Regions from separate parts of the Vibrio atlanticus genome, predicted to be linked through region 3. Evidence: riboswitches for the same ligand, from Rfam matches in the RefSeq annotation. Region 3 holds a riboswitch; each other region holds the start of a gene.
What was found. Region 3 has a riboswitch for thiamine pyrophosphate ahead of thiB (thiamine ABC transporter substrate binding subunit). Riboswitches for the same ligand answer to the same signal wherever they lie in the genome.
Positions count from the first base shown of each region.

Region 1: linked by a shared signal. The riboswitch ahead of thiC (phosphomethylpyrimidine synthase ThiC) and the one ahead of thiB (thiamine ABC transporter substrate binding subunit) in region 3 are both predicted to bind thiamine pyrophosphate.
Region 2: linked by a shared signal. The riboswitch ahead of thiD (bifunctional hydroxymethylpyrimidine kinase/phosphomethylpyrimidine kinase) and the one ahead of thiB (thiamine ABC transporter substrate binding subunit) in region 3 are both predicted to bind thiamine pyrophosphate.

Region 1 is NZ_AP025460.1:3,386,025-3,393,501, forward strand. It holds gene OCV30_RS15285 (HesA/MoeB/ThiF family protein) at 1-316, opposite strand, end outside; gene OCV30_RS15290 (thiamine phosphate synthase) at 306-1,598, opposite strand; gene thiC (phosphomethylpyrimidine synthase ThiC) at 1,598-3,547, opposite strand; TPP riboswitch at 3,677-3,775, opposite strand; gene crcB (fluoride efflux transporter CrcB) at 3,838-4,221, opposite strand; gene OCV30_RS15305 (multicopper oxidase family protein) at 4,322-5,704, opposite strand; gene OCV30_RS15310 (ATP-binding protein) at 6,596-7,477, opposite strand, start outside.
Region 2 is NZ_AP025461.1:1,451,897-1,459,373, forward strand. It holds gene thiM (hydroxyethylthiazole kinase) at 1-244, opposite strand, end outside; gene tenA (thiaminase II) at 314-982, opposite strand; gene OCV30_RS22080 (ABC transporter substrate-binding protein) at 991-1,947, opposite strand; gene OCV30_RS22085 (ABC transporter permease) at 2,066-2,881, opposite strand; gene OCV30_RS22090 (ABC transporter ATP-binding protein) at 2,874-3,632, opposite strand; gene thiD (bifunctional hydroxymethylpyrimidine kinase/phosphomethylpyrimidine kinase) at 3,622-4,530, opposite strand; TPP riboswitch at 4,627-4,738, opposite strand; gene OCV30_RS22100 (DMT family transporter) at 4,837-5,754, opposite strand; gene OCV30_RS22105 (helix-turn-helix domain-containing protein) at 5,840-6,568, opposite strand; gene OCV30_RS22110 (DUF4382 domain-containing protein) at 6,743-7,477, opposite strand, start outside.
Region 3 is NZ_AP025460.1:3,050,743-3,058,219, reverse strand. It holds gene tamB (autotransporter assembly complex protein TamB) at 1-2,064, shown strand, start outside; gene OCV30_RS13725 (gamma-glutamylcyclotransferase family protein) at 2,113-2,466, shown strand; gene fbp (class 1 fructose-bisphosphatase) at 2,556-3,566, opposite strand; gene mpl (UDP-N-acetylmuramate:L-alanyl-gamma-D-glutamyl-meso-diaminopimelate ligase) at 3,835-5,193, shown strand; gene OCV30_RS13710 (flavin prenyltransferase UbiX) at 5,231-5,854, shown strand; TPP riboswitch at 5,898-6,017, shown strand; gene thiB (thiamine ABC transporter substrate binding subunit) at 6,071-7,063, shown strand; gene thiP (thiamine/thiamine pyrophosphate ABC transporter permease ThiP) at 7,189-7,477, shown strand, end outside.

The sequences.
Region 1 (7,477 bases), 340 kb from region 3:
GATTGATGGTTCTAACTTGACTGCGGCTATTGAGCTCAGTCAGTTGTTGCTTCATAGCTTCGACTTTAGGCGAACCTAACTGAATTTCTTTGAACGCGACCTGTCGTTGCAGGTTAGATGAATCCACACAGTCATCATCAACCAACACGATCTTTCCAACACCAGAAGCTGCAAGGTAAAGAGCCGCAGCATTACCTAAGCCACCACAACCAATCACTAACACATGGCTATTTAATAGGTTTCGTTGTCCTTGTTCACCGACTTCAGGTAACGCAATTTGTCGTTGATAACGAATAAATTCAAAGTCACTCAGCATAGCTAGGCTCCTGCATAACCTCTTCTTTGAGAGCTGGAGGTTTAGACGCCATCAGTTTTTCGAAAAATTCGATCACCTTTTTAGGGTCTTCCGCTAATGTAATCGCACGAACAACCGCCAAACTCGACACCCTACAATCCCACACCTGCTCAGCTGTCGATTGGTCAATACCACCAATAGCAACCGTCGGATAACCGGTGAGTTCTTTTGTATATGGGATAGTATCAATCAGCTGTTGATACAGAGATAAACGAACTATACCCTGAGGCTTTGATGGCATCTGCTTAGTCGTTGTTGGAAAGATGTGGCCTAGCGCAATATAGCTTGGGTTGATTTGAACAATGCGCAGTAACTCGTAATAGCCATGAGTCGATAAACCAATCTTTATACCCGCTTGGCTCAACTGTGAGAGGTTTGATTCTTCAATATCCTCTTGCCCCAAATGAACACCAAAAGCGTCATGCTTGAGTGCAAGCTGCCAGTAATCATTGATAAAAACTTGAGCGTTATGCTCTCGACCAAGCTCGATAGATCGTGCGACTTGTTGCTCTAAGTCCGCTTGCTGCGGGTTCTTAATACGTAGTTGAACAGTGTTGATTCCAAGCTTGAGTAATCTTTCGATCCAGTCAACATCATCAACTACGGGGTATAAACCGAGGCTACTCTTATTCAATTCAGGAAAAGAAAGTGATGTCCCTTGGTTAGCCCAACCTACGCTTATATCCAATCGTTGATCTTCAAGAACAGGGATAGGAAAATTTTGGTAATGTGCAGGCCATGTTCCACGTGAAACATTAGATGCTGCGCGAGCTAAAACTAGTGCGTCTTCTAATGGGAATTCCAGCGCCAACAAAGTAAGTAACCAAGCAAAGTGGCCGCGATTATCTAACTCCTGATGAGCTGTAGTTTCACTCTTGATAGCACGATTAGCATCTAGGTGTGACCAGATATCCAGTACAGCTGAATCATCTGAGATACCGATATAGATAGTATTCGGAGTTTGTATAAAGGCATCACAAACGTCAGTTAACGCGACTGAATTACTGTAATCAACAACATGGTTCAATTCCGCTAACTGACACTTAGCCAATGAATCAACATCATGAGCAAAGCCAATAGATAACGCCTGCTGAGCATCAACGATAGAGAAGTATTGAGTTGGGCTTACGCCCAACTCAACTGCATCGGTTGCAAAGCCTTGTCGCTTAGCAACCAATAGACAGTTCTGCACTTCTCCCGTTAACTCAATATTTTGAGATGGGATGAGTATCTTCACTGTCATTATTCCTCTAGTTGAGCTTCTTTTGCACCTACTGCAGGGTGGTAAAGTTCAGAGCCGGTATCACGGAACTCTTGTGATTTCTGACGCATTCCTTCCAACGGGTTATCCAACATCTTAATTTCGATAGCCTTATCAGCCGCCACTTGTTCGGTGTCTTTCGCATACTCTCGTACTTCCTGAGAGATCTTCATCGAGCAGAATTTAGGTCCACACATAGAGCAGAAGTGAGCAACCTTACCCGACTCTTGTGGCAGAGTTTCATCATGGAAAGCACGCGCGGTTTCCGGATCTAAAGCTAGATTAAATTGGTCTTCCCAACGGAATTCAAAACGCGCCTTTGATAATGCATTGTCGCGGATTTGTGCGCCCGGATGTCCTTTTGCCAAGTCTGCTGCATGTGCTGCCAGCTTGTAAGTAATCAAGCCAGTCTTCACGTCTTCTTTGTTTGGTAAGCCTAAATGTTCTTTAGGAGTGACATAACAGAGCATCGCACAGCCGTACCAACCAATCATGGCGGCACCAATACCAGAGGTAATATGGTCGTAACCAGGGGCAATATCTGTCGTCAGTGGACCTAAAGTATAGAAAGGTGCTTCGTGGCAGTGCTCTAACTGCTCTTCCATATTCTCTTTGATTAGGTGCATTGGCACATGTCCTGGGCCTTCAATGATCACCTGCACGTCGTATTCCCAAGCTACCTTAGTCAACTCACCTAAAGTACGTAACTCCGAGAATTGAGCCTCATCATTGGCATCTGCAATAGAACCCGGGCGTAGGCCATCACCCAATGACAGGGCAACATCGTACTTCGCACAGATCTCGCAGATCTCGCGGAAGTGAGTATAAAGGAAGCTCTCTTGGTGATGTGCAAGACACCATTTCGCGATAATAGAACCACCACGAGAAACAATGCCAGTGACACGTTTAGCCGTCATCGGAACGTAGCGAAGCAACAAACCTGCGTGGATAGTGAAGTAATCAACACCCTGCTCTGCTTGTTCAATCAAAGTATCGCGCATCACTTCCCAGTTAAGGTCTTCCGCAACACCATTCACTTTTTCAAGGGCTTGATACATAGGAACCGTACCGATTGGTACAGGGCTGTTACGTAAGATCCATTCGCGAGTTTCGTGAATATTACGGCCGGTAGAAAGGTCCATTACGGTATCGCCACCCCAGCGAGTTGACCATACTAACTTCTCAACTTCTTCTTCAATCGAAGAGCTTACTGAAGAGTTACCGATATTAGCGTTCACCTTCACTAAGAAGTTACGGCCAATAATCATCGGTTCTGATTCTGGGTGGTTGATGTTTGAAGGGATAATAGCTCGACCTTCAGCAACCTCCTTGCGCACAAACTCAGGGGTAATTTCTTTCGGTAGATTTGCGCCAAAGTTATGGCCAGGATGTTGGTGGTTAAGCTGCTCATCAGCAAACTTCTGACGCCCCATGTTCTCACGTATAGCAATGTACTCCATCTCAGGAGTGATAATCCCCTGACGAGCATAGTGCAGCTGAGTAACACATTGATCGTCAGTCGCGCGACGAATTCTAGGTAGATTGCCGTAACGAAGGTCGTCTAGAGTTTCATCTTCTAAACGTTCTTTAGTGTAAACAGAGCTTACATCGTCTAACAGTTCCGTATCACCACGCTCATCAATCCATTGCTCACGCAACTTTGGAAGGCCGCTATACAGGTCTATTTGATGCTTGGGGTCAGTGTAAACACCTGAGGTATCGTAAACTTGAATGGGTACATTAGGTTCGAATACAGGCTCTTTTTTGGTACCACCGACAAGGCTATCAGCAAGTGATATTTCTCGTACAGGGACTTGAATATCTTCTCGAGATCCTTGGATGTAAGCTTTTTTTGAATTTGGATAAGGTTGTACGGATAAAGAATCGATGAAATTCTTCGCTTCCAGTCTTGCTTGTTTACGACTCGACATAGCATTTTTCCTTGGCTTTTAGCCATTATTTATAGGGATAAAAATGCTTGACGGATTAGATGCTACAAGAGGGATCACGGTAAGAAATACAGTTGTGATCTGGAGATAGATCTCTAGATGGATTCTAGTTAGATATCTACTCTTGTTCCCTTCGCAGGTATTAGCCTGATCAGGTTCAACGGATCCCGAGTTAACGGTCTCAGCCATATGGCACTCCGACAAGTTCGATCGAGTATATAAAAACGCCTTGGATAAACCAAGCCGAGTTGTTAACAAATCGTAAGAAAGTTTTAAGACTTTATCAAAAGTTGGAAGCCGATCCATGCTGCTGAGATGCTGAGAACCACGTTAAGTAGCACATTGAGTCCCATCTTAAAGAAAGCACCCTGCTGCATAAGAAGCACGTTATCCATCGAAAATGTAGAAAATGTAGTCAGTGCTCCAAGGAAGCCAAGACCGATAATTTGTCTCCATGGTTCTGTCGCAACCATCTCATTCTCAAACGCTGCGATGAGTAAGCCCATAATTAAAGAGCCAATCACGTTAACAGTTAGCGTACCATAAGGAAAACCACGCCCTAGCATCACCACACATAACTCTGAAATCAAATAGCGCGAACAAGCACCAAATGCGCCACCAATGGCAATAAAACCTAAAATAGATAACTGACCCATGAATCCTCCCAAACAATAATCCCTATATTCTAGCTTTAACGCTGATAAAAGCGAGGGTAGAAACTAAGAATGCATGCGCAAATATTAAACGTTACAGGTGTCACTTAACTTCGATATATCCCATTAAACCCGTTTTCATGTGTTCTATAACATGACAGTGATACATCCAACGTCCTGGGTTGTCGGCAAAAAATGCGGCTTTCGCTCGACCATTCTTTCCAAGTAACACAGTATCGGTATGGAAAGGTTCTTCAATTTTTTTACCATCAAGTTCCAATACAGTGAATGTATGACCATGAATATGAATCGGGTGATGATATTGAGTGACGTTCTTAAGATCGAATATGTAAGTCTTACCTAGCTCTAAAGTCGCCAACGGCTCAGGGATATTGTCTTTGCTCATCCCCTCCCACGCTCGTTTATTAGTAAGCCAAAATTTAGGCATCGATTTACCATCTTTAGATACAGGTGAAACCGCCCCCTCCCACTCGAACACGAAATCGATCTCTTCAGCATTAGCAAGATCTAGATTAGGTACTGGATTCAATGGTAATAATGGCAACACTCGCTCTTGAGTAAATGCTGAATCTACGACTTCAAATTCACACAAAGAAAATGGGAAACGCCCCTTCATTTGGAGAACGTTAACTCGCTCACCAGCTTTAGGAGCGACCAGTCCGATATCAACACGCATACCCGGACCAATTTTATGTTGAGTAAGTTTATAAGGCGTTTTCACAGGGTTACCATCAATGGCAATCACCCATGCCTCAGCCCCTTCGATAGCAATAGGATAAGTGATCGTATTATCGACATTCGCAATACGCAGTCGAGTCGTTGCGTGCTGCTTTAATTGGTATACAGGTTCATGAACACCATTGACGCTGCTCCACTCTCCTGGAGTACCCATACGAGCACTGAGTCGAGGAATCATTAAGCCTTTCCATTGACCTTGCTTGTCGATATGCCAATGTTTAAGCATCAATGCGTGTTCTTCGTCAAACTGCACGGGAGTGCTTTCTTCTACGATAATAAGGCCAACTAAACCCATACCAAGTTGTTTAACGCTATTCATATGTGGGTGATACCAAAATGTGCCAGCATCTGGCGGCGTAAACTCATAAATGAATGTTTCACCTGGCATGATCGGTGGCTGACTTAAGAAGGGAACACCGTCCATTTCGATAGGAATTCTTAAGCCATGCCAATGAATAGTCGTCGGCTCTGATAGCTTATTCGTAAAACGAATTGTGACCTTTTCACCCTGTCGACATCGAATCGTCGGAGCTGGAATCTGTCCATTAAAGGCTAAAACATTAGTGTCAAATCCCACGACTAATTCAGCCATTGAAGGTTCAGCAGTTAAGTCATAAACATACTTACCTTGAGCATCAACAGACTGCTTCATAGAACAAGCGGGTAAAACAGTGAGTGCAGATATAGCGAGAGATGATTGAATAAACTTACGACGGGAAATATCCATATTTGTTGCCTTTTAGTAATAACGACCAAAATGTAACAAAATATTGAGAATAATTCTCATAAAGAAGTGGGGATTGTGCTGTTGGTTGTTTATAAAAGAGGCTGGGATAAGTGAGCACTTACCTTTCTAAGGCCAAATATCAGCCAATGCAAGAAATGACAGCTTAAATATCACACATATAGAAAGCCAAAAGACCTCTATCTTCGACTCGATCTTCAAACTATTACGGAAGCGTTAAGGTTCGAATATCAACATATCCAAATAGGAAAAGTTGCGTAAAAGCATTATGAGTCGAAGCTAATAAAAAAGGCTCCAGAATTTCTGCTGAGACTTTAAATATGGCAGGAGTGGAGATTTAGACTCCCAACGCGCGCTGTTTTGGTAAGTCGGGGAATCCGCTGCTTTGCTAATGGCGTATAATTAGCTTCAGAAAGCAAAAAGGCTCTAGCATTTCTGCTAGAGCCTTAAATATGGCAGGGGTGGAGAGATTCGAACTCCCAACACGCGGATTTGGAACACGTAATTTCGCTGCATTAAAGACACAATCAAACAACTAACCTGACTATGTTGGCATGTCTCATATGGGAATTACGCAAGCGAATAGACTGCAATACGCTCACCACGGAATGTTATTTACAAATAGTATCGAGAACCACTGACCAACTAACACCACGTCTAAACTTCGAGCTAAATTTCCGACTATGTCTTTAGCAATGGATACATTGTAGCCATTCAACCAGCGATTAGTGGGACTGCCCTACCATTATCAGGGTTTAACATTCAGTAAATAACTTAAAGTATCTTAGGGTCGCTTTCACAGACAACGCCTAAAGTATGGCGATGATACTCTTTGTTACGCGATTATATCTCTGTCGATATACTCGCAACTCTTCAAGACAATACAGCTTGTTGATATAAAGGCATAATTTGTTGATAAGCCTCGTCGTAAAGATTCGTTTTTAACAAGCTATATTTTTCAATCATAGTCAGTGTTTTAAATTCATCTGTTGCCTTCTCAAAAGAAACTGAACCAATAATTAGTTGACTATTAGTTGAAAGACCGTCGATACATAAATCGAAAAGCTTTTTCGCTGTATGTGGGTCAGGGTCTTGCTGTTTAGGCGAATCGATTACCACAGGAAGCATTGGGTTTGTTGATTTATCTTCTATCGTTTTAAGAAGAGCATAGTGATAAGCCAATATAGCTCTTGGAGCACGGCTACCTGTTTCGCTCTTCGAGATCGGACCGTATTGAAGAATAGTGCCAACTTTCGGATCTTTAATACCTAACTCAGTTTGTGCCAATTTTAATGACTCTTTGAATTTGTCATTAATTTCTTTGGAGCGCTTTTTATCATCGAACTTTGCAATCTCTTCGGATAGCTCAGTTCTAGCGACATCTAATTCACCTATTTTCTGTAGCAACTCATTAATCTGCTCATCGAAAGTGAACTCAACCTGCTTACTTGCTTGTGATTTAATAACGTCTTGAAGAGTCAAGTGTTCTTTTACTTCCTGAAGCATACCTTTCAGCTCAGAGCTTAACTTTTGAGCATTTTTCAAATCTTCTTTGATACTTGTAATTTTCTCATCATATACTGACTTTTGCTCATACAATTCGGGGACGATTTGTAAAAGCTTATCTCTATTTTCAAGTACCGCATATTTGGCTTCTAAGCCTGCCGATGGCGATAGAGAATCGATGTTATTTTCATCAAGCTGTCTTTTTGATTCTTCTATCTCAGCTACTAATTCATCTCGCAAAGATAAGAC
Region 2 (7,477 bases), on a different replicon from region 3:
CAACAGCAAAACACATTCTCGGCGTCCAAACACTGTCGAGCGTGCCAATGTTGATCACCAAAGCGCCAGAGAAAGACATCATCTCAGCCAGTTCTTGTTGCGAGTGCGCCATAATAGGCGAAGCTCCAATCGCCAATAACGCATTGGCCGTATTGTTCATCACGACGTAGTTGGTAATGTTCACAACCAGTGGTTTTTGCTCTCGTACTGCGCGCAACGATTGGATGATTTGTTCAGTTAGCATGGGTAAATCCTTATTCGTGAAAGTCGTTTAAGCCGCTGCAGGTTGGCTAGCGACAAGGTTTAGCCGTGATTAGTCATTAAGAGCGTTCAGCCCTTGCTGCCAAAAAGCCACTTCCATACGCGTTGCGGTTTTGAAGATATGAACGATGTTTTGACCGCGCTCGCTGTTGATATCAATTTCAGCAAGCAGTTGATTGAAGTATTCCGCACCCGTTGCCACACCAGACTGGAATTCTTCACCGCCGTAAAGCTGCAGCCAGCTTGCGTATGGGTTGCCTTCCAATACAGTATCACTGCTTTCTAACAGCGCTTTACCGATAACAGCGTAACCGATTGAACACGGAGCCAGTGCCGCATATAAGTCGACAAGATCACCTGTCATACCCGCATCTAGAACGTAGCGCGTGTAAGCAACTGTGCCGAAGTCTTCAGGTTCATTTTCTAAATCCGATTCGGTTAAACCCCACTGACCACAGTAAGTCACGTGGTGAGAGATTTCAGAATCTAGCAGAGCATGAACACTTGGCAGTGCACGACGCATATCAGCCAAGGTTTTAGCTTTGTAAATCGCCAAAGCATAAGCACGCGCATACTGCTTTAAAAACAGAAAATCTTGCTTCAAGTAATGCAGAAAACACGGCTGAGCGAGCGTGCCGTTTGCCAGCGTTTTAACAAAATCATGCTCGGTGTAGTCTTGCCAATCTTGCTGACAAGCTTGGATTAAGTCTTGGTATTTCATGAGATTCCTTAGTTAAAAGTCGGTACGTAGTCAGCGGCTTTTGGTAGTGATTTAATAATGCCTTTGTCGAACATGAACTGTGCGTAATCGTCGTAACGTTTTAGATCAACCGCTGAAGGGCGAAGTGCAAAACGAGTCAATGTGTCGTTCCATGCGCGTTGGTTAAGTTCGTTGTTCAACGTATCTGGTGAATACGCCACAAACTCACTCCATGAATCTTGTGGATGGTTCACAATGTAAGTCGTTGCTTGTTCCAATGCTTTGTTGAACGCTTTGATCGCTTCGTCGTCGTGCTGCTTTGCGTTCGCAACAAAGATAAGCTCGTCGTAAGCTGGCACGCCGTGCTCTTCTGGGAAGAATGCTTTCGCTTTAAAGCCTTCAAGGGCTAACTGGTTAGTTTCGAAGTTACGTAGGCCACCCCAAATTGCGTCTACCTTGCCTGATGCCAATGAAGACGACAGTGCCCAACCGACATTGATGGTTTGCACGTCTGTAAACGCAACATTTTCTTGCGCTAGCATGGTGCCGATCGTCGCTTCCTCGTTACCCGCAATCGCAATACCGATCTTTTTGCCTTTTAGATCCGCTAGTGAATCGTTCTTGCCATTATCTAAAACCATCAACGTATTCAGTGGCGTTGCGATCAGGGTTGAAGCACGAACAAGAGGTAAACCTGCTGCCACATCCATGGTTAAACTTGGCTGGTAAGTGACCGCTAAATCAACCTTACCCGCTGCAACCAGTTTTGCTGGTGTGCTTGGGTCAGCTGGTTCTTGAATTTCGACGTCTAAGCCTTGATCAGCAAAGTAGCCACGCTCTTGTGCGATCACTATCGGACCATGGTTCGGGTTCACAAACCAATCCAACATCAGTGTCAGTTTCTTTTGTTCAGAATCCGCCAATGCATGACCTGAAACTAGCGAAGCAAGCAATGCCACTGCACCTACCAATTTGGTATTTTTCATAGTTAACCTTTCCTTTTGAATATTATTATTGTGTTTCTAGAGCTAATTTTTAACGAGGTTTGTTTAGATAAATAGCGTGAGCGAAGCTTTATTAAACAAAGTGTTATTGAGCTAACCATCACTGGTTCTCCCAAGGGATAGCTTTTTTAAGTAATTTGTCTGTGATGAAATAGAGCGAGATAGACAGCACCGCCAAGATGAATAAGGCCGCAAACATCTCATCAATGATCATGCGCGCATTGGCTTGCAGCATTAAGTAACCTAGCCCCTCACTCGAACCGACCCACTCGCCGACAACTGCACCAATTGGGGCAATCACCACAGCCACACGAATACCAGACGCCAAAGTTGGCAGCGCAGCAGGCAATTGGATATAACGGAGCAATTGCCATTTAGATGCACCCATGGTCTTGGCAAGATCAAGATAACCAGTCGGTGTATTTCGCAGACCGTCGTAACAACAAGTGGTCACGGGGAAGAAGATAATGATCGCCGCCATCACCACTTTTGACGCGATGCCGTAACCAAGCCACAGCATCAATACTGGCGCAATCGCAAATACAGGAATCGCTTGGCTAGCGATTAAGATAGGCAACAACCAGCGTTTCAGCGGTTCGAACATCAACATCTGTAGGGCGAAAAACAGCCCCATAGACAAACCGAGTAGCAGACCAAGTAAGATCTCCTGCGCAGTCACCCAAGTGTGCTTGAGTAGCACATCGTAACGTTCAATTAGCTTGATGAAGACTTCTGCAGGTGCTGGCAGAATGAAGCTAGGCATCTCGAAGATAACCACCACCAGCTGCCATAAACCGAGAATCACGGCGCAGCTGATAAGCAAACGCATCGCGGGATTCATCTGACGAGGACGTGTAGTGGCAGTCTGTACGTTAGCTAAACGAGCCACAGCTTCGCTTCGCGTTAGATCATTCATAGTCACGCTCCAACTGATCTAAGATCGCTTGTTGTAACTCAGCACATTCACCGTCTAACACTCTTGGTGTCGCTGTATTAGGCACAGACAGTGACTGTGCACTTGCCGGAGTGCCTTGCAACACATACAAGTTATCCGCCAAACGCACCGCTTCTTGTGGATCATGAGTAATCAACACAACGGTTTTATCTCTTAACAGTTCACACGCTAAGCTCTGTAACTTGTGTCTTGTTACCGCATCCAGCGCAGAGAAAGGCTCATCCATCAGCACAACAGGCTTGTCTTGCATTAAGGTGCGAGCCAAAGCAACACGCTGGCGCATGCCGCCAGACAACTGATCCGGCATCGCATTCGCGTAATCAGCCAAACCAACCGCAGCGAGCAACTCTAGTGCTTGATTGGTTTGCTGTGCTTTATCAAAAGCTGGATTTTGAAAGCGATGACTCAGACATACATTGTCGATAACCGACAACCACGGCAGTAACAAATCTTGCTGCGCCATGTAAGCGATGCGATCCGTTAAAGGCAGTTCATCAGAGGTTACCAATGTGCCCTGCCACTCCACCTTATCGTCCAGCAAACCTGCCAGATAACGCAATACCGTGGTTTTTCCGCAGCCACTTCGACCCAACAATACCGTCCACTTACCTGCATTTAAGCTAAGCGACAATCCCGATAAGGTTACGTGCTCGCTGTCGTTATAACGTAAGGAGGCATTGCTGAGTTGAACGCCAACCGTATTAACGGACATTACCGTGCCCAGCGAAGAAGTGATTTACCGGGCCATGGCCTTGACCAACTTGAAGTTCGTCGGCATGAGCAATCGCGCGTGAAATGTATTGTTTACCTAGGTCGACAGCCTCTGGAAGCGAGTTGCCTTGAGCCAAGAAAGAAGCGATAGCAGAAGAGAGCGTACAGCCCGTGCCGTGGGTATTTTTGGTAGGAAAACGCTTCGCGCTAATCAAAGCAGATGTAGTTGGCAGAATCAGTAAGTCGTTACTGTTCTCATCTTTCTCTAGGTGGCCACCTTTTAGGAGTACCGCTTTCGCGCCCAAAGCACGCAGGTCTTCAATCATGCCCTGCATTTCAGCTTCGCTTTCAGGTACTGGCTTGCCTGTTAATGCTGCGCCTTCAGGTAAATTAGGCGTAATGATGTCTGCCAGCGGAATCAACTCTTGCTTTAGCGTCGTGATAGCTGAGTTTTCTAGAAGAAGATCACCACTTGTCGCGACCATGACAGGGTCAATCACAAGATGCTTAGGTTGGTACTGCTTAATTCTGTCCGCGACGACTTTGATGATTTGCGAATCGGCCAACATGCCGACTTTCACGGCCACGATATTGAGATCAGTAAAAACCGCATCTAACTGGCTGGCAACATGGTCGAGTGGAATAGGAAAAATAGCGGAAACGCCTTGCGTATTCTGGGAAGTGATCGCGGTAATTACCGAACAAGCAAAACTACCGGTGGCAGACATAGCTTTAATATCAGCTTGAATACCGGCACCGCCGCCACTGTCTGAGCCTGCGATAGTCAATACAATCGGAGTATTCGTGCGAATCGTATCTTCAGCAGAGTGCTGCTGTGTTGAGGATTTTGGAGTTGAGGCTTTTGGCGTTAAATCTTTTGAAATAGAACTGTGTGTCATTGTCGCTCCTACTATCTTACAAGACGTAGGAGAACGAACACTGATCGAAGGAGAAGTCGCATTAGGCTCATGAAAGTATTCATGGGTGCAGACGTAGATCGAGTGCTTATAGTTCCCTACGCCAGTGTTAACTGAATCAGGTTCAACGGGTCTCGATTAACGATCTCAGCAAACACCAAATAAGGTATATGCCCCCCGACTATTGATAGCGATAGTAACAGCACTCTCACAACTGAGATACTGATTTTATTCAATTATAAGAATTACGCATGAATAAATTTCAATTAGGCACAACAAAACAAATACTTATAGCGTTCCTTTAGATGGCTTCGACTGTATCAACAAGCACAGCACAATCAGAAACATACCTAACCAACCTATAAAAGGAATCAGCTCACCGACAACGCAGACGGCAAGCACCGCTGCAACTACTGGTTCAAACAAAGTAAGTAGATTGGCGCTACTCGCGGTCACATGGCGTAAACCAAAACTGAAGGCGATATAGCCCAAGCATTGTGGGATTAACGTCAGATAACTGATGACTAATACGTTAATCTGCGAGGAAAACAGGTTATCACCCGTAAACCAGAGTGTTGGCAGCAACAGCATCGCGCCGAGGCCAAAAATACTGCCCATCGCCGCTTGTGACTTAATCCCTTTATCGATCAGTGCTTTTGTCGCCCAAGAATAAATGGCGTAACACAACCCAGCGAGCAAACCTAAAGCAATACCCAATAGCTTGAGATCATCACCAGATTCACTCACAGATGAAGATTCTGAAAACACCAACAACCCAATACCCACCACACCAATCGCAAAGCTAGTGAGCCAACGTCGGTCAATATTATTCTTTTTGCTAATCAGACACTCTAACAGTGCCGAAAAGAAAGGTGCGGTTGCAATCGAAACCACTGTACCAATCGCCACGCCTGATAATTTCATTGAAGAATAGAAAGCTAAAGGATAGACCGCCAAAGCCAAAGCGCTCACTGCCAACAGCTTCTTATTCTGCAAAAGCTTGTCGAAAGCGAATAGGATTTTTCGATATGCCAAGCCCGCTTGCATTAGGCCACCGACGCCCATAGAAAAAGCACCAATTGCTAATGGGCTTAGATCAGGAGCAAAACTTGCGGCGGTGCCTGTCGTGCCCCATAAAATAGAAGCAAACAAGATGGCTAAAGTGCCCGTTTGGAATTCGTTAACGCGATTGATGGCAAGACTCATTTCTATTACCCAATTTTCAGTTCTGAAATAGATAATAGTGAAAATTGATAAGAGTTAGTTTGCCAAAAGGACGCTATTGTTGTTTCTAAAGACTCTCTTTCATTGAGCCTAGAAACGCCCTTGGGGACATACCAAAGTGCTGAGAGAAGCGACGACTGAAAGCAGAAACATCACTATATCCCACATTTTCAGCAATCAATTGAACCGGTAAATCGGTGTGAGTTAACAAGGCTTGGGCTTTCTCCATACGATATCGAGTGATGTATTTAAGCGCACTGATGCCCAGACATTCTTTGAAGCGTTTTTTGAATTGAGTAGGGCTCAAACAGGCCGTTTCAGCAAGTTGTGAAATGGATAACGGCTGGGTGTAGTTATCCGCAATCAGCCTTTGTACCGCACGGATTCTTGGGTCGATGCTCTTGCTGACTTGTTGTTGCTCTAACAGCAATGAAAACACATCCAAAACTGATGACTCAATGCCACTATCGACCTGATATTCCAGCTGCTTCTCAACAAACAGCAAGAAGCTCATCAAAGGTGGTGTGATCGTAAAAACCGAGAGCTCATGCTCTAACAAGTGCTGCGGCAACTCCGCCATATCCGCGACAATAAACCGCGCGGCTTCATCCGCCTTAAACGCATGTGCTGTGGTTACCGGAATCACCACACATTCGCCCACGGCCACTTTGCCAACATACCCCACCATTTCGATATTAATACTGCCTTGGATCGGCAATACCAATTGATGATGGTCATCATGAGCATGGGTATTAAATTGCTTGGTGTAAGATCGAATGCTTAAGCTAGATTTCATGAGCAACACCGGAATACATTTCGCTAGGTTAAAGTAAGAGAGACAACGTTACATTATCACTTCCCTAGAGTCATACTCAATGCTCATCAAATTCATGCTAACTAGGTGACGTGATCAAAAACGGCCTCCAAATGAGAGGCCGTATTTATTCGAATGTTAAATCACGTCAAAGATTTAAAACGATACTTGGCTATCCTGACCAACCACTACCTGAACACTATTTTGAACATCATAGATTTCAAAACCATCAGCAACCGGATCAGCATTGTCTTCATCACTGTCGTGTTGCGCTGTACAGGTATAGCCTAAAGAGTAAGTACCTGGATCAATGAAGCCCAGAGAAAACTCATAGTTGGTCTGCGCTTTATTCAATGTCACTGACGCTGAAGTGATCGGTTTTTTCTCCGCAGGACCACCAATCGGAGCCATGTCAGCTTTAACGATGTCACCTTCATACAAATAAACCGATTGAACGAAGGTATTGTCATTTGTAGGGTTACAAGATCCAAAAGTTGTTGTCGCTACAGTACCTTCAATGTTTCCTGTCTCAACCGTATTGATAAGGCTCACAGATGTTCTTTGAATGGTGTAATCAGGGAGACTTGAACTGTTCTTTAAGCCGCGTCTCAGATCGAACTCAACAACAAAATCGTTACTCTGTTGGTTCACATTGAATGAGTTGTTAAAATACAGCACACCAGCGTTATCTTCTTTACCCACACCTTGCGGGCATGCACCTTCACCTTTCACAGTTAACTGACGGTTCGTATCATCGTTTTCTATAACGTAAGAAGGTGTTGTTGGGTGGTCACCATCATGGGCAAACACACACAACTTATAACTGCCGACCGGGATGACCTCATTTTTGATCAAAGGAAGCGCCTCGCTGCCTTGGTAATCCAATAAATT
Region 3 (7,477 bases):
AAGGTCGATCTCGCGCTTAATGTTGATAAGGTCGATTGGAATAACGAAGCAACACTAGAATCCTTATCGCTTAATGGCTCAGTGGTTCCTCTACCATTGCCTGAAGCTCAAGCCGATCTTGTATTAAAAGCTAAGAACTTAACCTATCAAGATCAAAGCGTGGAAAGCATTGGTCTAACAGTGAGTGGTGGCGAGAAGAAACACACTGTGACACTTGATGTGATATCCGACATCGTGTCGACCAGTTTGGCTATCTCTGGTGAATTGATTCAGAAGCCTTCTCTTATTTGGGATGGGTCGTTAGACAGAGTCAAAATTACCACTCAGCAGGGGCCTTGGGTATTAGACAAGCCTGTCGCGATAAAGGCGGATGTCGATAAGCAGTTTGCCGACGTTCAAGCGCACTGTTGGAAACAAGCTAGTTCGAGTGTGTGTCTGGATGAGGATATCCGCGCCGGAAAATCAGGTGAGGCTAAGATTGCAATCAATCAGTTCGATTTCGATCAGATCAAAACCTTTGTTCCTAAAGAGACGGAACTGCAAGGTTTAGTGAATGTTAAAGCTCATGCCAAGTGGTCTGAACAAGGTGAGCCTGAGGTTACGGTAAGCGTTGATATGCCGAAAGGTCAGGTTATTCAACAAGTTGGCGAGCCAATTACACTGGGTTGGGAAAGCGTTGCATTGAATGCCCAGCTAAAAGACAACAAACTGGATGCCGATTTTAAGTTGGATGTTTCCGACAATGGTGATCTGTCTGGAACTGTGTCGCTACCGGATATTCTTGTCGAAGACAAAATGGTCGATGCTGCAATTAAGCTGACCACCTTCCACCTTGATTTCTTACAGCCAATCCTAGGTGAATATAGTTTATTAAAAGCCGACCTTGAGAGTGATCTTCAAGTTAAAGGCTCTTTGATGCACCCTCAAGTCTTTGGTCAATTCTCTGTTGATGGTATTCAAGTCAAAGGTGATGTTACGCCTGTTGATGTGAAAGATGGCCGTATCGCTCTCGACTTTGATGGTTATAGTGCAAAATTGGATGCGAATATTGAAACGCCCGATGGTCACCTTGATATCGAGGGAGGCGGGGATTGGCAAGATCTTAAAGCATGGCACTCTAACGTCAGAGTGTTTGCTGATGAGTTGATGGTTGATATTCCGCCGATGGTCAAGGTGAAGGTCGTGCCTGATATGACCATTGATGTCACCCCAGAATTGGCGAAAATCACCGGTGATATTGCATTACCATGGGGACGAATTGTTGTAGAAGACTTGCCACCGTCAGCGGTTGGTGTCTCTTCTGATCAAGTTATCTTGAATAAAGATCTAGAGCCAGAAAACGAAGATACGATCCCGTTCAATGTGATGACTAATATTAATATTTCTATTGGTGATGACTTTAAATTGTCTGCCTTTGGTCTTGAAGGTGATTTGGTCGGTAAGCTTAACGTGGCTCAAAAAGATCAAGGTCCTTTTATTACAGGCGAAGTAAACATCGTCGATGGTACTTACCAATCATTCGGGCAAGACCTGTTGATCGAAGAAGGTAAGATTCTAATGAACGGACCTCCGGACCAGCCATACGTCGCGATAAATGCGGTACGTAACCCTGATAATACTCAGGACGATGTGACAGCAGGTATTCGAGTGACTGGCCCAGCGACAGAGCCGACGATTGAGATTTATTCTGACCCTGCAATGCCGCAAGCCAATGCGCTGTCTTATATTTTGCGTGGCCAAGATATTGATGGTGAGTCGAATGGTTCGATGACGACGACCTTAATTGGTTTGAGTTTAGCGAAGAGCGGCAAGGTTGTCGGCGAAATTGGTGAAGCTTTTGGCGTACAGGACTTGCAATTGGATACTGCAGGCTCTGGAGATGATTCCCAGGTTACGGTCAGCGGCTACATTCTCCCTGGTTTACAGGTGAAGTATGGCGTAGGTATCTTTAACTCGTTAGGTGAGTTTACTGTTCGTTATCGATTGATGCAGGATCTCTATGTTGAAGCCGTATCGGGGCTAGACAGTGCCGTGGATCTTCTCTATCAATTTGAATTCGAGTAACACTTGAGTCGTGATTGATTAGCGGATGACGAATGCTGAGGAGGGGTTATGCAGCAACTTGTTTTTGTTTATGGAACCTTGAGGCAAGGTCAGTCCAACCACCACTATTTGCAGCAGTGTGAGTGCTTAGGAAGGTTTGACACCCCTGAGGAGTATGCTCTTTTTGATTTAGGTGTCTATCCGGCGATGATTTCTGGAAAGAAAAATGTCGTTGGCGAGGTCTATATCATTAACGATGAAGTTTTGGCTTCGCTCGATCGGCTAGAAGATGTTCCTGTTGAGTATCGTCGCGAACAAATAGAGACTATATTTGGACTAGCATGGGTATATTTGTATCAGCTTGATCTAACGGCTAATAAAGAAATACTTTCGGGTGACTGGTGTAAGCGGGACAACCCGTAACATCTATGTATTCTGAGTTGTCGAACAAAAAGCCAGCATGTAAATGCTGGCTTTTTTAATGGCGTTAATTTGAAAAATAAGCGAGATGATTAGTCTCGGTTAAGTTCAAGGAACTCTTCTACTTTTTTCACCATGTTCTTAGAACCGACAAAGAAAGGCACACGTTGGTGCAGTTCTGTTGGTTTTATATCCATGATTCGTTGGGCGCCATCGGAGGCAATACCGCCAGCTTGCTCCATGATGAAGGCTATTGGGTTGCACTCGTACAGCAGACGCAGTTTACCCTGAGGGTGGCTTTGCGTACTCGGGTATAAGTAGATACCGCCTTTCAGAAGATTACGGTGGAAATCTGATACTAGAGAACCGATGTAACGTGATGTGTAAGGGCGATTGTCGCTTGGCTCATTTTCTTGGCAGTACTTGATGTACTTCTTAACACCCGTAGGGAAGCGAATGTAGTTACCTTCGTTGATGGAATAAATCTTACCTTCATCAGGGATCATCATGTTTTCATGAGACAGACAGAAGGTGCCCAGAGATGGGTCGTAGGTGAAGCCATTTACACCTGCACCAGTTGTGTAAACAAGCATAGTTGAAGAGCCGTAAATTACGTACCCCGCGGCTACTTGCTTGTGTCCTGGCTGTAGGAAGTCTTCTTGTGTTGGTGGGGTACCAACAGGCGATACTCGACGATAGATAGAGAAGATTGTACCAACAGATACATTGACATCGATGTTTGAAGAACCATCAAGTGGGTCCATCAGAACGACGTATTTTGCGTTTTTGTTGAGCTCTTTATTGAAGGCGACAGCTTCGTCTTCTTCTTCACTTGCAACACCACAAACTTGATCACGAGCTTCTAGAGCCGCTTTAAACTTGTCGTTCGCGTAAAGGTCTAGCTTTTGCTGTTCTTCACCTTGAACGTTGTCTGTACCAACAGCGCCAGTGATGTCGACTAGACCAGCCTTGTTGATCTCACGGTTAACAATTTTTGCAGCAAGTCGAATAGACGACAAAAGGGATGATAGATCACCGCTTGCATGGGGGAAGTCACTCTGTTTCTCAACAATGAACTCACCAAGGGTGCGCATCTCAGACATGTTATTTCCTTAAACTTCTCTCAATATTAGGGGGATTTGAGCACTATAGAATTTGCCTCTTACTCGGGCTTTATTCACCTAGACGCCTACTTAAATTCTAAAGGTTAGATCTTTTTAATGGTAATGAACTAAGCGACGCAGATCTCACTTACTATGTCGACTAAATTTGTTTTGCATTGCTACTCGCTTTTAATCGTCATTTAATGATAATGAGTGCAGTAGTTTGATTTAGACATGGCTCATTTAGCCAAGCGTTTGGAAGCAATTTATGCATATTCATATCTTAGGAATTTGTGGCACCTTCATGGGAGGTGCTGCGGTATTGGTTCGTCAATTAGGTCACAAGGTTACCGGTAGTGACGCGAATGTTTACCCACCAATGAGCACTTTGTTGGAGTCTCAAGGGATTGAAATTATTGAAGGGTTTAACCCAAGCCAGTTAGAACCAAGGCCTGACTTAGTGGTCATTGGCAATGCGATGAGTCGTGGTAACCCGTGTGTTGAGTATGTATTGGATAACAACCTTAGATACACTTCTGGGCCGCAGTGGTTGCAAGAGTTCTTGTTGCATGATCGTTGGGTATTAGCGGTATCGGGAACGCATGGCAAGACAACAACATCGAGCATGCTGGCTTGGATCCTTGAAGACTGCGGTTACGCACCGGGTTTTCTTGTCGGTGGTGTGTTGGGTAATTTTGGTATCTCAGCTCGCCTTGGTGAAAGCATGTTCTTCGTGGTTGAAGCTGACGAATACGACAGTGCTTTCTTTGATAAACGATCTAAGTTTGTTCACTACCACCCAAGAACCTTGGTAATGAATAACCTCGAGTTCGATCATGCTGACATCTTCGATGATCTTGAGGCGATTAAGCGTCAGTTCCATCATTTGGTTCGCACAGTGCCAAGTAATGGCCGTATTTTCTCACCGAAGCAAGATACCGCGATCCAAGATGTGTTATCTCGTGGCTGCTGGAGTGAAACTGAGTCGAGTGGTGAACTCGGTGATTGGGATGCCAAGAAGCTGGTTAAAGACGGCTCTAAATTTGAGGTGTACTTCCAAGGCGAATGTGTTGGAACCGTCGACTGGGATTTGGTTGGCGACCATAACGTCAATAATGCTTTGATGGCGATTGCAGCTGCACGACATGTAGGGGTGACACCTGATTTAGCGTGTGAATCGTTGGCGAAGTTCATCAACACCAAACGTCGTCTAGAGTTTAAAGGCGAAGTGGCAGGCGTTTCTGTCTATGACGATTTTGCTCATCACCCAACGGCAATTGAACTTACGCTAGGCGGTTTACGTAATAAGGTCGACACGAAAAAAATAATTGCCGTTTTAGAGCCTCGTTCTGCCACAATGAAACGTGGAGTGCACAAAGAAACGTTGGCTGATTCGTTGAAGCAAGCGGATTCTACTTACTTATTCCAACCCAATAACATTGATTGGTCGGTACAAGACGTCGCCGATGCGTGTCACCAACCCGCGCACGTGTGTGATGACATGGATGCATTCGTTGCTAAAATTGTCTCTGAGGCACAAGCGGGTGACCAAATCTTGGTAATGAGTAATGGTGGCTTTGGTGGTATTCATCAGAAACTGTTGGATGGATTGGCACTAAAAGGCTAACGCATCCACGACCTTATAATTTGAAGTAATTGAGAACATGACAAAACACGATAAAGCGATAACTCTTGCTTTCACTGGCGCATCCGGTGCGCCTTATGGCCTGCGTTTACTTGAATGCCTTTTGGCCGCCGATTATCAGGTCTACTTGCTGATATCATCGGCAGCGCGAGTGGTGTTGGCGACCGAGCATGAACTTAAGTTACCTGCTGGACCAGATGCTGCGAAACAAGCTTTGGTTAAGCATTTAGATTGCGACCCAGAAAAGCTGGTGGTGTGTGGCAAAGATGATTGGTTCTCACCGGTTGCCTCTGGTTCAGCAGCACCGAAGCAGATGGTGGTGTGTCCATGCTCTGCGGGAAGCTTGGCATCGATTGCTCATGGCCTATCAGATAACTTGATCGAGCGTGCAGCAGACGTGGTTATGAAAGAGCGAGGACAGTTGTTGTTGGTGGTTCGTGAGACGCCATTTTCTACGTTGCATTTAGAGAATATGCATAAGCTATCGACCATGGGCGTGACGATTATGCCTGCAGCTCCGGGTTTTTATCATCAACCTAAGTCGATTGAAGACCTAGTCGACTTTATGGTGGCACGCATTCTAGACCATCTTGGTATCGAGCAAGGTTTAGTGCCACGTTGGGGTTACGATCAACGTAATTGATCCAAACTTGATGGCTTATTGTTCAAAATCAAATTACAATCCTGAACACTCATCGGGGAGCGAACCATTCAAATAATGAATGCGAGCTGAGATCAAGCAGACACTTGGGACCCGTAAACCTGAACCAGATAATGCTGGCGTAGGAATTGAGTTAGGAACAACCTCTACCGTTCTCCTCCCTCAAACCTGTGCCGCTCAGACCATGGAGAGCGTCCAGTGAAATTAACATTAACAACTCTTGCTGTTACTACAGCCATCTCTTTTTCTGCCTTCGCAGCAGACAACACTTTAACTGTTTACACTTACGACTCTTTTGCTGCGGATTGGGGCCCTCGTCCTGCCGTTGAAAAAGCATTCGAAGAAAAGTGTGGTTGTGATGTGAATTTTGTCGCGTTAGAAGATGGTGTGTCTATTCTAAACCGCTTACGTCTTGAAGGTGGCAACAGCAAAGCTGACATCATTTTAGGCCTAGATAATAATCTCATGGCTGAAGCGAAATCTACAGGCTTATTGGCTGAGCACAGTGTTGATACATCATCTGTGACGCTTCCTAACGGTTGGAACGACAGTACCTTTGTTCCTTATGATTTTGGTTACTTTGCGTTTATCTATAACAAAGAGAAGCTAGCAAACCCGCCAAAGAGCCTGAAAGAACTGGTTGAGCAACGTGACGATCTTAAGGTTATCTATCAAGATCCACGTACATCAACACCAGGCCAAGGCATGATGCTATGGATGAAGTCGGTTTACGGTGATGAAGCAACTGCAGCATGGAAGAAGCTTGCTCAGAAAACGGTGACTGTGACTAAAGGCTGGTCTGAAGCTTACTCTATGTTCCTAGAAGGCGAGTCTGATTTAGTGTTGTCTTACACAACTTCTCCTGCTTATCACATCATTGCAGAAAGTGATTCTAAGTACGCAGCTGCAAGCTTTGAAGAAGGTCATTACACTCAAGTGGAAGTGGCAGCGAAGGTTAAAGGAAGCAAGAACGAAAAGCTTGCCGATGAGTTTATGGCATTTATCTTAAGTGATGAGTTCCAATCGGCGATGCCTACTGGCAACTGGATGTACCCAGTGACCGATGTTGAGCTACCAAAAGGGTTCGAGCAACTTACGGTTCCTCAGAAAGCGCTAAGCTTCACACCAGAAGAGATCGCCGAGAAGCGTAAGCCTTGGATTCGTGAATGGCAGAGTGCACTTACTTTTTAACTTACTATTTAACTTATTATTTAAGAAAATGAGTTTTCTAACGTACTTTTAAAAAACTAGCTTTCTGTATTTAAAGGTTCATTCGTTATGTTTGGAGTGAACCATTTACGGTAAAAAATCAATTTATGATAAAGAAAACACCTAAGGTCGGGGTTTGGGTTGCGATACTCATTACCGCCTTCGTGGTTTCGGCAGTTGGGGCATTGCTAAGCAATGCCCCTTCTCTTGATATCAGCCAAGTATGGTCCGATCCTTACTATTGGCATGTAACGAAATTCAGTTTCTATCAAGCGACACTCTCAACGGTGCTGAGTGTTGGCTTTGCTATACCTATTGCTCATGCTCTGTGTCGCAGACAATTTTTTGGACGGGCCTTGTTGTTAAGGCTGTTTGCTTCGACCTTGGTTTTGCCCG